Regions from separate parts of the Paenibacillus sp. JNUCC 34 genome, predicted to be linked through region 2. Evidence: predicted binding sites of a transcription regulator. Region 2 holds the regulator's gene; the other holds the start of a gene.
What was found. The regulator Rex, encoded in region 2, represses fermentation and respiration genes when NADH is low (regulators of the CRP and FNR family bind a similar motif). The targets are predictions, from matches to a motif close to TTGTGAAATATTTCACAA.

Region 1: the regulator Rex is predicted to act here: its motif matches at 4,697-4,714, upstream of pflB (formate C-acetyltransferase).

What each region holds. Positions count from the first base shown of each region.
Region 1 covers NZ_CM177770.1:3,881,553-3,889,822, reverse strand. The annotation lists gene AC2TF5_RS18275 (formate/nitrite transporter family protein) at 1-781, shown strand, start outside; gene AC2TF5_RS18270 (Crp/Fnr family transcriptional regulator) at 872-1,591, opposite strand; gene adhE (bifunctional acetaldehyde-CoA/alcohol dehydrogenase) at 1,909-4,524, shown strand; gene pflB (formate C-acetyltransferase) at 4,795-7,056, shown strand; gene pflA (pyruvate formate-lyase-activating protein) at 7,097-7,837, shown strand; gene AC2TF5_RS18250 (ABC transporter substrate-binding protein) at 8,035-8,270, shown strand, end outside.
Region 2 covers NZ_CM177770.1:3,718,714-3,726,983, forward strand. The annotation lists gene AC2TF5_RS17350 (AAA family ATPase) at 1-108, opposite strand, end outside; gene AC2TF5_RS17355 (hypothetical protein) at 101-634, opposite strand; gene AC2TF5_RS17360 (cell wall elongation regulator TseB-like domain-containing protein) at 881-1,399, opposite strand; gene AC2TF5_RS17365 (amidohydrolase) at 1,428-2,729, opposite strand; gene AC2TF5_RS17370 (redox-sensing transcriptional repressor Rex) at 2,716-3,369, opposite strand; gene dinG (ATP-dependent DNA helicase DinG) at 3,415-6,279, opposite strand; gene AC2TF5_RS17380 (tetratricopeptide repeat protein) at 6,415-7,044, opposite strand; gene panD (aspartate 1-decarboxylase) at 7,162-7,545, opposite strand; gene panC (pantoate--beta-alanine ligase) at 7,538-8,270, opposite strand, start outside.

The DNA of each region.
Region 1 (8,270 bases), 160 kb from region 2:
CAAAAAGAAAGAACATATGAACGCCAGTATGATCCGATACTTCGTTTCGGCTTTGCTGGCCGGCGCTTATGTTGGAATTGGAATCATTCTTATCTTTAAGCTGGGGGCGCCGTTTGCAGCTGCAGGCTCACCGTTTCAGACTTTGGTGATGGGAGCTTCTTTCGGAATTGCACTGACACTGGTCGTTTTTGCCGGAGCAGAACTGTTTACCGGTAACAATATGTTTTTTACGATGAGCACTCTTGCTGGACGAACATCCGTGGGAGACACATTGAAAAACTGGGTGATCGTATTTCTCGGCAATCTGGGCGGAGCTGTACTGCTCAGTCTGCTGATATGGGGTACAGGCATATTTAAGGCTATTCCATCAGATCATGTAATCTTTACGGCGGCAGCCAACAAAATGAATGCGCCTTTTATGGAATTATTCTTCCGTGGTATATTGTGTAACTGGCTTGTTTGTCTTGCCTTGTGGATGGGAACCCGTGCAAAAGAAGAAACAGCCAAACTCATTCTCATCTGGTGGTGTCTGTTTGCTTTCATAGCTACGGGTTATGAGCACAGTGTAGCGAATATGACGCTTTTGTCTCTCGCAACGATGTTGCCAGGACATCCGGAAACTGTATCGATTGCCGGCTGGTTAAACAACATGATCCCGGTTACACTGGGTAACATTATTGGTGGTGGGTTGTTCGTAGGTATGGCTTACTGGTTTATCTCCCCGGTTAAAGATAAAAAGACAAAAACGTACGTGAACGAACAGGATCTTTCCCATAAATAAGCTCTGCTGCAATATACTCAAAAACAATAAAGACGCCCGATTACCATCGAGCGTCTTTATAAGTTTCTAATGTGTTTTGCGGTAGTGAGATCATATACGACAGATCTCAAGTGGGCACAGCTCACAGTGACAGATTTCCTGCAGGGCTCCCAAGTTTTTGATCACAATCATTCCACTTATATATTCAACAATTCCTTTTTTGCGAAGATCACTCAGCATACGGTTTACACTCTCACGAGTAGCACCAATCATATTGGATAAATCGGTGTGGGTAATTTTTTTATTGATCAGAGTCGAGTTGTCCGGCTGAACTTCCCCATAGGTGTTGCCAAGACGGATCAATGTCGAACTGAGCGCGCCGGGCTTACCGTACATCATCAGATCTCTGAATTTCGTTTGTGTGATCCGGTGATGAATCCCCATCCATTTCATGAAATCGATGGCGAAATCGCAATGCTGGCAGATGAGTATTTCGAGATCCTTATGCTCAATAACGCCGACTTCACTTTCTTCCAACACTTCAGCCGAGAAGCTGTGTTTAGTGCTGAAGAACGGATCGGCCTGACCAACCATATCACCGGCTTGATACATATATAGGATAAGTTCTTTGCCTTCATCGGTCGATTTGGTTAATTTAATACGTCCACGTTTGATATAGTAAAGTTTGTCGGAAAAATCGCCTTCCCAGAACAAATGGGATCCTTCCGGTATCACACGATCCTTCATACTTACGAGCAGACGGTTGAGGTTTTGCTCCGAAAAACAGCTGGTATTCCCTTGGGTTTCCATGACAGTCTCCATTGTTCTCATGTCGCTATCCCCTAACTCCCTAATATTTTCTGTTAAATTTAAATTAATTATAACGTGAATACATTCACTTGTGGGGCAGAAAGCAAAGGTAAAAGTGGCGAATTTTCAAACGTTGTGATTATTTTCACTTGAAACATAGATAATGTAGTGTAAGACAACATAGACAATTTTGAAGAGATGGAAATGAAAGCGTTTCAATCGAGTTTCTGAAAAAAGTTTTAAGTATGTGAAAAAATTCACTATCTTTTTGGGGAAGCCTGTGATATGATCGATGTGTAGAGAGATAATAAACATTTTTTTACAGGAGGATGAGGGAAATGGCCATTAAGAATGAAGCCGCTCAGGTGAAACAGCAAACAGCAGGTGAGTATATTCAAGGCTTAATTGACAAGGCAAACAAGGCTAGAGAACAGTTTGTTGACATTAATCAGGAACAAATCGACAAGATCGTTAATGCTATGGCGCTGGCAGGGATGGATAAGCATATGCATCTGGCTAAACTGGCTGTGCAGGAAACGGGCCGTGGAGTATACGAAGATAAAATCATCAAGAACATGTTTGCCACCGAATATATTCATAACAGTATTAAATACAATAAGACGGTTGGCGTTATTGAAGATAACTCTTATGACAACTTCCAAAAGATTGCTGAGCCTGTAGGTATCATTATGGGGATTACCCCAGTAACGAATCCGACATCAACGACAATATTTAAAGCACTTATTGCCATCAAGACGAAAAACCCGATCATCTTTGGTTTCCATCCATCCGCACAAGCCTGCAGCCGTGAAGCAGCGAAGATCTTGTTGGATGCTGCAGTAAAACTTGGTGCTCCGGAGGGCTGTATTCAATGGATCGACGAACCGTCTATGGAAAAGACCAATGTCCTGATGAACCATCCTGACGTAGCTTGCATTTTGGCCACAGGCGGATCGGCCATGGTAAAAGCGGCGTACAGCTGCGGGAAACCGGCACTCGGTGTAGGACCCGGGAACGTACCTTGCTTTATTGAAAAAACGGCCAATCTTGATCAAGCGGTCAATGACCTCATCCTCTCGAAAACGTTTGACAACGGCATGATCTGTGCATCGGAACAGGCTGTTATTATAGAAGAAACTATTTTTGAACAAGTGAAGAAAAAAATGATCGCGAGCGGCTGCTACTTCGTGAACAAAGAAGAAGCGGCGAAGCTGACCGCAGGTGCAATAGTGGCAGAGAAGTGCGCGGTAAACCCTGCAATCGTCGGACAGCCTGCAGTGAAGATCGCTGAAGCATGCGGGATCGAAGTTCCGAAAGGAACAAAAATCCTGGTAGCTGAGATTGAAGGCGTGGGACCGAAGTTCCCGTTGTCAGCTGAAAAGCTCAGCCCGGTTCTGGCCTGCTATAAAGTGAAGACAGCAGATCAGGGAATTGACCGCGCTGCTGAAATCGTTGCTTTTGGTGGTATGGGTCACTCGTCAGTTATTCACTCGAATAACGAAGAAATCATCAATAAGTTCTCGGACCGCATGCAAACTTGCCGGATACTCGTGAACCAGCCTTCGTCGCAGGGTGGTATTGGTGACATTTACAATACAAACTTGCCGTCGTTGACCTTGGGCTGCGGATCGTATGGTCGTAACTCTACTTCTTCGAACGTGACCGCCGTCAATCTCATCAACGTGAAAAGGGTGAACCGTCGTACCGTGAATATGCAGTGGTTCAAAGTGCCGAACAAAATTTATTTTGAAAAAGGATCAACCCAGTACCTTGCCAAAATGCCGGACATCACACGTGTTGCTATAATTACTGACCCTATGATGGTGAAGCTTGGCTATGTAGAAAGAGTTGAGCATTATCTTCGTCAGCGTCAGGTTCCGGTTGCCATCGAAGTATTCTCTGAAGTAGAACCGGATCCATCAACAACTACAGTTCAGCGCGGTGCTGAAATGATGAAGAGATTCCAGCCGGACTGCATTATTGCTCTTGGTGGTGGATCTCCGATGGACGCAGCAAAAGGGATGTGGCTGTTCTATGAATATCCGGACACGGATTTCAACAATCTGAAGCAAAAATTCATGGATATTCGCAAACGGATTTACAAATTCCCAAGACTTGGTCAAAAAGCGAAGTTCGTAGCAATCCCAACAACATCGGGTACGGGTTCGGAAGTAACTTCATTTACGGTTATCACCGATAAAGAGCATGGGAATACGAAGTATCCTCTGGCAGACTATGAGCTGACTCCAGATGTGGCAATTATCGATCCAGAGTATGTGTACAGCCTGCCTAAAACAGCAGTTGCCGATACGGGTATGGACGTTCTGACACACGCAATTGAGGCTTATGTATCCGTAATGGCCAATGACTATACAGATGGTATTGCAATCAAAGCGATTCAGCTTGTATTCCAGTACCTTGAGAAGTCGGCACTGACTGGCGACAAACTGGCTCGTGAAAAAATGCATAACGCATCGACACTTGCTGGTATGGCTTTTGCCAACGCGTTCCTGGGCATTAACCACAGCCTTGCTCATAAATGGGGCGGTCAATACCATACTGCACACGGACGGACCAATGCGATTCTGTTGCCTCACGTCATCCGTTACAATGCCATGAAACCGACGAAGTTTGCTGCATGGCCTAAATATACCCACTTCGTAGCAGATGAAAAGTATGCAGAGATTGCCCGCATTCTTGGGTTGCCGGCTCGCACAACTGAAGAAGGTGTAAACAGTTTGATCAAAGCGATTCGCGACCTGAACAAAAAACTTGGCATCGAGGAATCGTTCCAGCAGATCGGCTTTGATCCGGCAGACTTTGAAAGCCGGGTGGAGTACTTGGCGGACCGTGCATTTGAAGACCAATGTACAACGGCGAATCCAAAGCTGCCGCTCGTAACTGAGCTCGCAGATGTGTATCGCAACGCGTTCTACGGACGTTTTGACAGCTAATATAGATAGATAAATAGTAAGTGAATCAGCGTGACAAATATCACCTCGTTTGTGATATTTGTCACAGCTGTTTTCAGTTGACGGGACTACAATTAAAGTGTAAAAACAATCTCAGATAATAATTCTTATAGTTTCAGCGGCTCGGAATGTAGCCGGGGCTTCACACCCAACATTGTGAAATGTGTCACATTTATTGATCTGGGATGGTGGACATGAGAAAGATATACTATAAACTCATGCCTCAACAACAGAACATGGAGGGATTTAAAAATGTCGGTGATTGAAAAAGAAATTAAAGACATGCAGTCCGGTTGGAGAGGGTTCAAAACAGGAAAATGGAACAGAGCAGTAGATGTTAACGAATTTATTGCGCTGAATATTGATCCTTATTACGGTGTTGATGACTTTCTGGTTGGTCCTACAGCGAATACCAAAGCATTATGGGATATTGTATCGGACCTGACAAAAAAAGAACGGGAAGCGGGCGGCGTGCTGGATGTGGACGTAAACACTCCTTCTACAATCGTTTCGCACCAGCCAGGTTACTTGGATAAAGACAAAGAACAGATCGTCGGGGTACAAACCGATGAGCCATTCAAACGTTCCATTCAGCCGTTCGGCGGCATTAAGATGATGATCGATGCTTGTAACGCTTATGGATTTGAACTTCCGCAAGGCATCGTAGATATGTTCACAAACATTCGTAAAACCCATAACCAAGGGGTATTTGACGCCTACACTTCCGAGATGCGTGCTGCACGTAGAGCCGGTATCATTACGGGTCTCCCAGATGCATACGGACGTGGACGCATTATCGGCGACTATCGTCGGATTTCACTATACGGTATTGATTTCTTAATTAAAGATAAAATGAAAGAGCTGGACAGTCTCGAAGTTGATGTGATTGACGAGAATGTGATTCGTCTTCGTGAGGAACTGTCAGAGCAAATTCGTGCTTTGAAAGAACTGAAACAAATGGCAGAAATGCACGGCTTTGATCTTTCTAAACCGGCAGCAACAGCAAAAGAAGCATTCCAGTGGCTGTATTTCGGTTACTTGGCAGCTATTAAAGAACAGAACGGTGCAGCGATGTCCCTCGGACGTGTATCTTCATTCTTGGATGTTTACATCCAGCGTGATCTGGCTGAAGGCACATTGACCGAAGAAACAGCACAAGAACTGGTTGACCATTTTGTAATGAAGCTTCGTATCGTTAAGTTCCTGCGTACACCAGATTACAATGATCTGTTCAGCGGTGACCCAACTTGGGTAACAGAATCCATTGGCGGTATGTCGATGAACGGCGAAACTCGTGTAACGAAGAACAGCTTCCGCTTTCTGCACACGCTCTACAATCTTGGACCTGCACCTGAACCAAACCTGACTGTACTGTGGTCGGAGAAGCTGCCTGAAGGCTTTAAGAAATTCTGTGCAAAAGTATCCATTGAGACGAGCTCGATCCAATACGAAAACGATGATCTGATGCGTCCGATTTACGGCGAAGACTACGGTATTGCTTGCTGCGTATCGGCTATGCGTATCGGTAAACAAATGCAGTTCTTCGGAGCACGTGCAAACTTGGCTAAAGCGCTCCTGTATGCTATCAACGGCGGCCGTGATGAAAAATCCGGTGTTCAAGTTGGTCCTGAGTTCCCTGCTATTACTGCAGAGACCCTTGACTATGAAGAAGTTATGAAACGCTTCAAGCCGATGATGGAATGGCTCGCGAAGCTGTACATGAACACGCTGAACGTGATTCACTATATGCATGATAAATATTCCTATGAGCGTATTGAGATGGCGCTGCATGACCGTGATATCCTGCGCACGATGGCATGTGGTATCGCTGGATTGTCGGTAGCTGCTGACTCCTTGAGTGCCATTAAATATGCTAAAGTTAAGCCGGTCCGCAATGAGAATGGCATCGCTGTTGATTTTGAAATCGAGGGCGACTTCCCTTGCTACGGAAATAACGACGATCGTGTTGACAGCATCGCTGTTGAACTGGTTGAGACTTTCATGGGTATGATCCGTAAACATAAAGCTTACCGCGACGCACTGCCAACGCAGTCCGTACTGACAATTACTTCGAACGTGGTATACGGTAAGAAGACCGGTACTACTCCAGATGGACGTAAAGCGGGAGAGCCGTTTGCACCAGGCGCTAACCCAATGCATGGACGCGACAAAAAAGGTGCGCTTGCTTCCTTGAGTTCGGTAGCAAAACTGCCTTATGAAGACAGCCTGGACGGTATCTCGAACACTTTCTCGATCGTGCCAAAAGCACTCGGTAAAGAAGCGGATATCCGTGAGACTAACCTGGTAGCCATGATGGATGGTTACTTTGGCAGCAAAGCTCACCATTTGAACGTTAACGTATTTGATCGTGAGCAATTGATGGACGCTATGGAGCATCCGGAAAATTATCCACAATTAACGATCCGTGTATCGGGTTATGCTGTAAACTTCATTAAACTGACTCGTGAACAACAGCTCGATGTTATCAACCGTACTTTCCACGGTTCGATGTAACTTTGTTTAGACCGAAGCGGATACAGAAAGGATGACATATATGTTAAAAGGCCATGTGCATTCCCTAGAAACGTTCGGAACGGTGGACGGTCCGGGTATCCGCTTTGTGCTCTTTATGCAAGGATGCTTGTTAAAATGCCAGTACTGTCATAACCCGGATACATGGGGCTTGAATGAGGGAAAGGAAATGTCGGTGGATGAGGCACTCTCTGAAATTGAACCCTACCTTCAATACTATCGTTCATCCGGTGGCGGACTCACCGTATCAGGCGGAGAGCCTACCCTGCAGTACCCGTTCGTCAACCAGGTTTTCAAGGAAGCGAAGCGCCGCTGGAACCTTCACACGACACTAGATAGCAATGGATACAATGAACCGGAGAAGATTCGTGAACTGCTCGAGAATACCGATCTGGTACTGCTCGATCTGAAACACATCAACGATGAGAAGCATATCGAGCTGACGGGTAAATCGAATGAGCGTACGTTGAAGATGGCTCGGTGGCTTTCTGATAATGGCCGTAAAATGTGGATCAGACACGTATATGTGCCTGGAATTCATGAGCAGGAAGAAGATTTGCTTGAACTTGGACGTTTCATCGGCACTTTAAATGGTGTAGAGAAATTTGAAATTCTTCCATACCATCAGATGGGTGTGTATAAATGGGAAGCTTTGGGTAAAGCTTATCCACTGGAAGGCGTACCATCTCCGACAGAAGAGGAAGTGGCCCGTGCATACCGGTTGATTGAGGAAGGCAGAAGACAGACGCAGCCTGTATCATAAGCGATAAATAATCTCACATCAATACATGAAATATTATCTTATATGACAAAAACCTTGCCATTTACGGCAAGGTTTTTGTATTTTATTAGAGGATTTTATCCCTCATTAAGATAATTATCGATCTTACTAGAAATGAAATCGCTTTCTATAATGAATGTATACACACAAATAAATTTTTGGGAGGGTCAAAACAAATCATGAAGAAAAAGAGCCTTGCATTGATGATGTCACTGCTTCTGGTCACTTCAGCTATTGTGTCTGGTTGCGGTTCAGACAAAAAACCGGCTAAAGGCAGCGATGGAACGCCGGAAGCTAACAATGAACCGTTTGAAATGACGATTCGTCATACCCAAGTCGGTGATTCTAAGAAATTCAGATTGGCCTTGCTTCAGGATGTGGTGAAAAAGACGGAAGAAGCTGTTCCCGGACTTAA
Region 2 (8,270 bases):
AAGCATAGCTGCAATGAGGATTGGAACAACATTCATACCAATGAATGCAAGGAATACGAACAGCACAGGGATGAAGCCAATCAATACTTCCTTGGACCACTTAGGCATGGTTCCACACCTCCATTTTGCCGGGTTGGCGTGGCAAAATTATGAACTTGCCTGACTTGCCGTCGGATAAACTTACATATACGTTCTGGTCATCAATTTGAGCATTTGCTTTCAAATTAGGTGAGTTTTTTGCCAGTTCATCCAAAGATATCTGTATATCGGTGTACTGCTTGTTATCCATCGCTTGGGCTACTGACAGCATAGCCTTCTCCCACCATTGGTCCAGCTGCTCGGACGAGTGATCTTCCACCTCAAGCTTCAATGTGCGTTTACCGACAACCGACTTGCCTTCCTTGTTTATATGTTCGACTAGACCCCGTAAATTCGTTTCGGGTGCTAAATCAAGCTTAAAAGTGACTGTATCCTGTGTAATATCTATTTGAGAGTTTTTCACTCCATCATACTGTGATACCACATTGGCCAGTGGATTCTGAAGAGCCATTTGTCGATACAGAAACCAACCGCCAAAAAGCACCGATGCCGATATTACGACCGTCAGAACGATAGGAACAATGCGTAATTTCAATGAAGTTTCCTCCTTGTTATATGATGTGTATAATTCGTATATCATATTTGATATAACAATTATGCGTATAGTAACACTACTTTCAACCTGCCTGTGGAATACAAATAAGAGTATATCACATCTTATATACCTTTTTCATTTAAGTCTGTGAAAATATTTAAAACTATTTTATCCAAATTTTACGTAAACGCTTACATAAAATCTTGTTATTTAACACTCCGCCTTTTGATGGAGTGTTAAATTTTGCTATTGATTTGGTAGAATAATGTCTTCACCGATCTGATTTCCATCCTGAAACCGATAAAACCTATATTTCGTCTCATTGTTCAGCTGGTATAACAGTTGCCATGCGTATTCTCCTTCATACATACCTAGAACAAGCCTTTCAATTACCGAACCAGGCAGGTCATTCTTAATCTGATTACGCATTTGAGCTTCCGACATTCCACCGCTCAGAGGTTCGCTGTGTACAGCTTTGGCTCCATCCAGTGGTTTTTTCTCTTCCGTAAACTTCACCCATACGACGATATCCTGGTTTTCCGTATCCTTACCGGTAACAACCCAGTAAATGCTCTCTTTATCCCATACCGATTTATAAGTTTTGTCTTTCTTCATCAAACCGCCATATTGCTGAGCCGCCTTGATAGCCGCGTTCTCTTCCGACCATTTACCAGACATTACATTTGAATAATAAATCTGAATAGACAGCAATATGAGCAGAAAACCGGAAATGCCAAGAAGTATCCACTTCGTTTTTTTCTTCAATCTGCGTTCCTCGCTCCCTTGTTATTCCCTAGAGGGTCAACAGCCGCTCGAACGCACTTTGGGCTTCACGGCGAATCTTTTCTTCATCCAATGTAAGGCAAACTCCGTTTTTGACGACCTGTTTACCATCTACCCAGACATGCTCCACGTCCTTGGCACTAGCTGAATAAACCGCATGCGAGATAAAGTCCGTATGAGGCAGAAAATGTGCCTGATCGGTATTTAACGCGATAAAGTCCGCTTTCATGCCGGGAGCCAACGTCCCAACACCGTCTAAGAATAATGATTTCGCTCCGTATTCTGTTCCCATACGCAGTGCTTCCACAGCAGGAACTGCTGTCGGATCACCACTAACACCCTTATGAATAAGAGCAGCCAGTCTCATTTCCTCAAACATATCCAAATTGTTGTTGCTCGCAGGACCATCCGTTCCCAGTGATACGGTAATTCCCGCTTTAAGCAGCTCCGGTACCCGGGCGACACCGCTTGCCAGCTTCAGGTTGCTTCCCGGATTGTGGGATATCGCTACCTTATGAGCCGCCAAAATCTCAATCTCTTCATCCGTTAAATGAACTGCATGCGCAACAAGCGCCGGACGTGAGAAGACGCCGAGCTTTTGAAGATGGGCTACTGGCCGTACCCCATAATCCCGAACATTCTGCTCGACTTCAGTAACTGTTTCCGACATATGGGTGTGAATCGGCAAGTCCAGATCGTGAGCAATCTGCACAAATTTTTCGATGTAATCCGGAGGACATGTGTAAGGCGCATGCGGCGAAATCATCGTCGTGATACGTCCATCAGCTTTACCGTGCCAGTCCTTAGCAAATGCTGTAGCCTCCCCCAGCTTGTGATTCTGAACATCTGGAGGACACAAACCGATTACACCGCGAGTAAGTACACCACGCATACCGGATTGCTCAGTTACGACTGCTACCTGATCCATATGATCATACATATCAAGGAAGGTCGTTGTACCGCCTTTCAGCATTTCGATCACAGACAGCGAGGTACCCCAATATACATCATCAGCCGTAAACTTCGCTTCCATCGGCCACATTTTCTCCTGAAGCCATACCTGAAGAGCCAGATCATCCCCGTATCCACGAAGAAGCGACATCGCCGTATGACCATGCGTATTCATTAGACCAGGCATGAAAAACAGATATGTGCCGTCGATAATCTCCGTATCTTCCTCAACCTTCGGCTGTTCTTCACCGATATAGGTAATGAGATCGTCTTCGATGACCATATATCCGCGCAGAACCGGCTTTTCATTCTGAAGTACAGCAAAGGTACCGTTTTTAATCATCCATTTACGCTTCGTCATGATCGCCATCTTCCTTTCCGTTATCTAAATAATAAGCCAGACTCTGCAAATCCGTCGTGAAATCAGCTGTATGAATCCGGATGTGCGGAGGAGCTTTCAAGATCGTTGGCGCAAAATTCAGAATCGCTTCAATACCGGATGAGATCAGTTTATCCGCTACATCTTGTGCTTCGACATCAGGAACGGTAATAATCCCGATCCGGATTCCGAACTCCTTAATAGTTGCCGTCAATTCTTCCATCGACTGAACGACTAAATTGTTGATTTTAGTGCCGACTTTTGGAGTATAAGCATCGAATATAGCTACAATCTTCATATTGTCTTTCAAAAAAGCGTTGTAGTTGGACAGAGCGTGTCCAAGATTACCAGCACCCACCAACACTACATTAATCTGCTGGTCCAGCTTAAGAATATGACGGATTTTCTCGATCAAATATGAGACGTCATAACCAATCCCTTTTCTGCCAAAATCGCCAAAATAGGCAAGATCCTTGCGGATTTGCGCCGGGTTTAGGTCGAGCTTCTGTCCAAGCTCCTGTGAGGACACCGTTGCAACCTCACGAAGATGAAGTTCGTTCAGGTAGCGCAAATATACGGGCAGTCTGCGAACCACGGCCTCCGAAATTTTATCCGATTTCATGCATGCTCCCCCTAATCATAAACTCAAAGTAATTATTTTCAATTCTTATTGTATTGCCTCGTCCCCATGAAGCCATTCCGCAATGCGGGGAACCATCTGCTCAGTCCGCATATGTTCCATTTTCGGGCCAGGCAGTGAATATAAAAAGTATTTTCCATAATAAGATTCAATCACACGGGTATCATAAACAATTACAATACCTTTGTCTTGAGCTGTTCGCACAAGACGCCCGAAACCCTGCTTAAAGCGAATAACCGCCTGAGGTACGGATAGTTTCATGAACGGATTTTTCTTTTGCTGCTGCAGTAGCTCGCTCTTCGCTTCAACAAGGGGATGGTTCGGCGGTTGAAACGGTAGCCTTACGATAGCCAGGCATGTCAACGCCTCACCCGGAATATCGACCCCTTCCCAGAATGAGCTTGTCCCAAGCAGCACCGATGCGCCGCTGTCCTGAAACCTTCGGATCAGCTTGGTTCGGCTTGATCCATCCATCCCTTGTCCGAGTACGGATATATCACTGGATGACAGAACTTCCTTAAGCGGATCATACACCTGGCGCAGCATACGGTACGAGGTAAACAATACCAGCATCCGTCCATGAGTCGCCTTAGCGGCATCTGCAAGTGATTGAACGAGTGTACTCACAAAGTTCTGATCCCCCACGGACCCCTTAACACTTGGGAAATCCCTTGGAATTAATAACAGTGCCTGCTCACGGTAATTAAACGGTGACGGAAGCTGCACGGTATTCAGCTGTCCCTGATCTGAAGCATCCTGCAGCCCAAGATTATCGATCATATACTGAAACGATTTATCTACAGATAGAGTTGCAGAAGTGAGGATGATACTACTTTTTTTATCGAAGAACAGCTCTTTCAACTGCGCGCTCACATCAACTGGCACGGCAAACATCTGCAGCGATTTACTACGGAAATTACCGTTCGCCTCCATCCAATAGACCACGCCTTCATCGTTCAGAGTCATGAAAAATTTCAGATTCTCCCGGTGCGCAGCCAAGTCCTTAAAGAGGCCATTAATATCGGTAATCAAACTGTCTGCACCATAATCATTCAGTTCTTCCCGAACCTCAGATGTTAGCATGTCTCCTTTGCGAACGACGTCTCCCAAGGTGACGTGAATCTGATTCTCTAACTCCGTCAAGCTTTCCCAGTCTTTTGGCTTCTTGGTTGGTGACAGTCGGAGTGTAAATTGTCCTGCATCCCCCGCAGAAGCATCTCCGCGTTCAGGAAGAAGTCCGAACAGAAGGTCGTTAAGCCGGTCCCAGCTCTCCTTGACAGTAATTAGATCAGGGTATAGCCGATCAATGACGCCCGTCCATTCCCCCGCCTTTTCGTGCGCCGACGTTTGAAGCAGTTGACGGAGTGCTGGCAACTGTCCATTGCGGCTATCCTTATAGAGACGTGTAAGGGTGTGTACCACCGTAAAATATTTCATATGGAGCCCGAGATGTTTACCCGCCACATCTTCCAAGTGATGAGCCTCGTCAATGACCAACCGCTCATACGACGGCAGTAGCTGATGATTTGCTTTTACATCGGTAAACAATTTGGAATGGTTCGTAATAACCACATCCGCAATACCCGCTTCATGCTTCGCACGGTGGTAGAAACACTTTCGGAACCATGGGCAAGCCCGTCCCAAACAAGAATCAGAATCGCTAGATACACTTTCCCAGAAGTCCCCACCACGACCACCAAGGTTCAGTTCCTCATCATCTCCGGTTTCAGTCTGGGTCAGCCATATGATCATTTGGGCTGCAATGATAATATCCTCTTTAGGTGTGTTGAAATCTCTTCTATTTATTTTATGTTCAAATTTTCTCAAACACAAATAATGCTGTCTCCCTTTGAAGACGGCGGCTTTAAATGGAAACGGGACTACCTTGGTGAGTAGCGGGATATCCCGTTCACGAAGCTGTTCCTGAAGGTTGATTGTATGCGTGCTAACCATTACCTTCTGCTCCTGTTTTACACTTTGGTATATGGAAGGAAGCAAATATCCAAGTGATTTCCCCGTACCGGTTCCAGCCTCAATCAGGAGATGCTTATCATCATCTAGTGCCTTCATGACTTCCTCAAACATAATGTCCTGAGCGTCCCGACTTTCATATTGAGGAAGTGTCTCACGTAAATTATTACGTACCTGGTTCATATACTGCTCAAAGGATAGCTCGGCTAGCGGATTATCCTCTTCCTCATCTCGCGCAGGTGCCATATCGGTCCAGTCCTCGATCGCCAGAGCAAATTGACGGAAATACGTGTAGTTGTCTGGATCCTGAATGGCCTGATTTTCCTTATCAGCCCGCATTCCATCGAAGAACCAGCTCAAATCACTGTCCTCATCCGCAAAAAGGTCGCTCAAACGCTGTATCGTAAGCAGTGGAAGCTGATCAAGCTCTTCCAGACATTTCAGAAGCACATAGGCGGTAGCAAGCGCATCGCTGTCCGCTTGGTGCGGACGGTCATGCTCTAAGCCGAAATAAGACGACACCATCCCCAGCTGATACGATGTCAGTGATGGAAAGCATATTTTCAAAAAATGTATCGTATCGAGTATCCGCCCGCTGAAAGGTAAATAACCACAACGGTCGAGTGCATTTTGCAAAAAATTAAAATCAAAGGCTACATTATGCCCCACAAGTACAACATCGTCGAGCATAGGTACCAGTTCCATCATCATCTCCTCAAGGGAAGGTGCAACAGCTACATCTTGATCCGAAATACCTGTCAAACCTGTAATAAACGGTGGAATCGGAATCCCGGGATTGACATAAGAGCCGTACACTCGGGAAATGCTGCGATCTTCATCGATGATGGCCAGCCCCACTTGAATGATTTCATCGGCTGACTGGTTGCCCGTAGTTTCAAAATCCAATACGGCAAATTTCATGTTCGTATAAATCCCTTTCATTCCAGTCTAAATAACAGCATAACAGATGTAACGCTGTTTGAACATTATGGACATAAAAAAGACGATGCCACAGACTCGGCGCTTCGAGCGGGCATCGCTTCTACAGACTGTTATTCATAACAATGAAATCAATTGACTTCCATACTGCAGTTCCCCGCGATTCTTGTGGCAAACCTCCAGATTAATCAGCGGATCCGGAAGAGTCGGGTCACTCTGTATCGCAAGCGTGAAATAATCCCGAGCTTGGTCTGTCCGTCCGTTAATCACCTGTATGCAGCCTAGAGCGTTATAAATCATGGCCTGCAATCTCTTGTCGTCCGCCAGCGGCAAAATCGACAGCAGATAACCTGAAGCCTCCACCGTCTCACCCAAATGCAGATGAGCCATGGCCGTATAGAGCCGAATCAGCAAGCTCTCCGGATATATGGCAGCAGCAGCCAAAAATTGGGCTAGAGCAGGTCTGAACATAAGGAGTTTGTAGTATCCTTGGCCGCGTATGAAAGCATCCAGCTGCATTTCCGGTGATTCGGTCGGCGGAAAAACCGGTGATGAAACTGCACTCTCACGGAAAATAGCCATCTTCTCTTCAAACCGAAGCCATTCATCAATGATACCTTCGCTCATACTCTTCAACATATTCCAGTTATGAATCAGCGCCTGTTTCTTGGGACCGTGTGCGGAAGGGTAATGCTTCACAATTTCATCTAACATGTCGTTCATTTCGTCGAATACATGTTGAAACATGGAGTGCATCCCACCCTTAGTGAAAAAATGAGATCAGTGCGTCGACCTGAGTTCATTTTTTGTTAAAGCTGATGTTTTCATTCCCGAAACAAGCGTTACATTTTGGAGTGAACATCTTTACCGAATCGTTGCATGAATCTCACGGTGCTCGGTTATAATCGGCTTGTTGCAGCCGTCTACAATAACAACTGTCGGTTTATGGTTCTCATATTCCTCTTTAGACATCATCGCATAAGAAATAATAATGACATTGTCACCTGGTTGAACCAGACGGGCAGCCGCACCGTTTAGGCAGATCACACCACTTCCGCGTTGGCCTGTAATAACATACGTTTCAAGACGCGCACCATTATTATTGTTCACAATCTGTACTTTTTCATTCTCAAGCAGATCAGCGGCTTCCATTAAATCCTCGTCAATGGTAATGCTGCCAACATAATTAAGATTAGCTTCAGTTACCGTCGCACGGTGAATTTTAGATTTCATCATTGTTCTAAACATGAGGATTACCCTCTTTCGTTTGGAATAGTGCATTATCGATTAAGCGTGTCTTGCCAAAACGAACAGCAAGCGCCAGTATACAGTCATTACCTGTTTCAGCAAGCCTTACCTCATTATCAATCGGCATCAGTTCAGGAAATGTAAGCACCTCAGCATAATCGATCTTCGCCATCGGCGCACCGGAAATAACTTCCGTAAGCAATCTGCGTACCTCACCAGCAGTAGCTGTGACTCCGTTCTTCAGTTGTTCCAAAGCCATATTCAGTGATCTGGATAAAACCAGCGCCTGTTCCCTTTCTTCTGCATTTAGATACACGTTGCGGGAACTGAGAGCGAGGCCATCCTCCTCCCGAACTATCGGACACGGTACGATGGTGACGTCCATATTCAAGTCACGGACCATCTGTTCAAGCACTGCAACCTGCTGTGCATCCTTCATCCCGAAAAAGGAAAAATCAGGTTTCACGATATTAAATAGCTTATTCACAACGGTTGTAACACCATCAAAATGTCCAGGGCGAGATGCCCCGCACAAGAGAGAAGTTAGTTCAGATACCGCCACTTTCGTTTTTGTCGGCTGAGGGTACATTTCTTGTACCTCAGGAATAAAGACGATATCTACCCCTTTAGATTCCGCGACAGCGAGATCTCTCTTCTCATCTCTCGGGTACGTTTCAAAGTCTTCCCCCGGCCCGAACTGAATTGGGTTAACAAAAATACTCAGC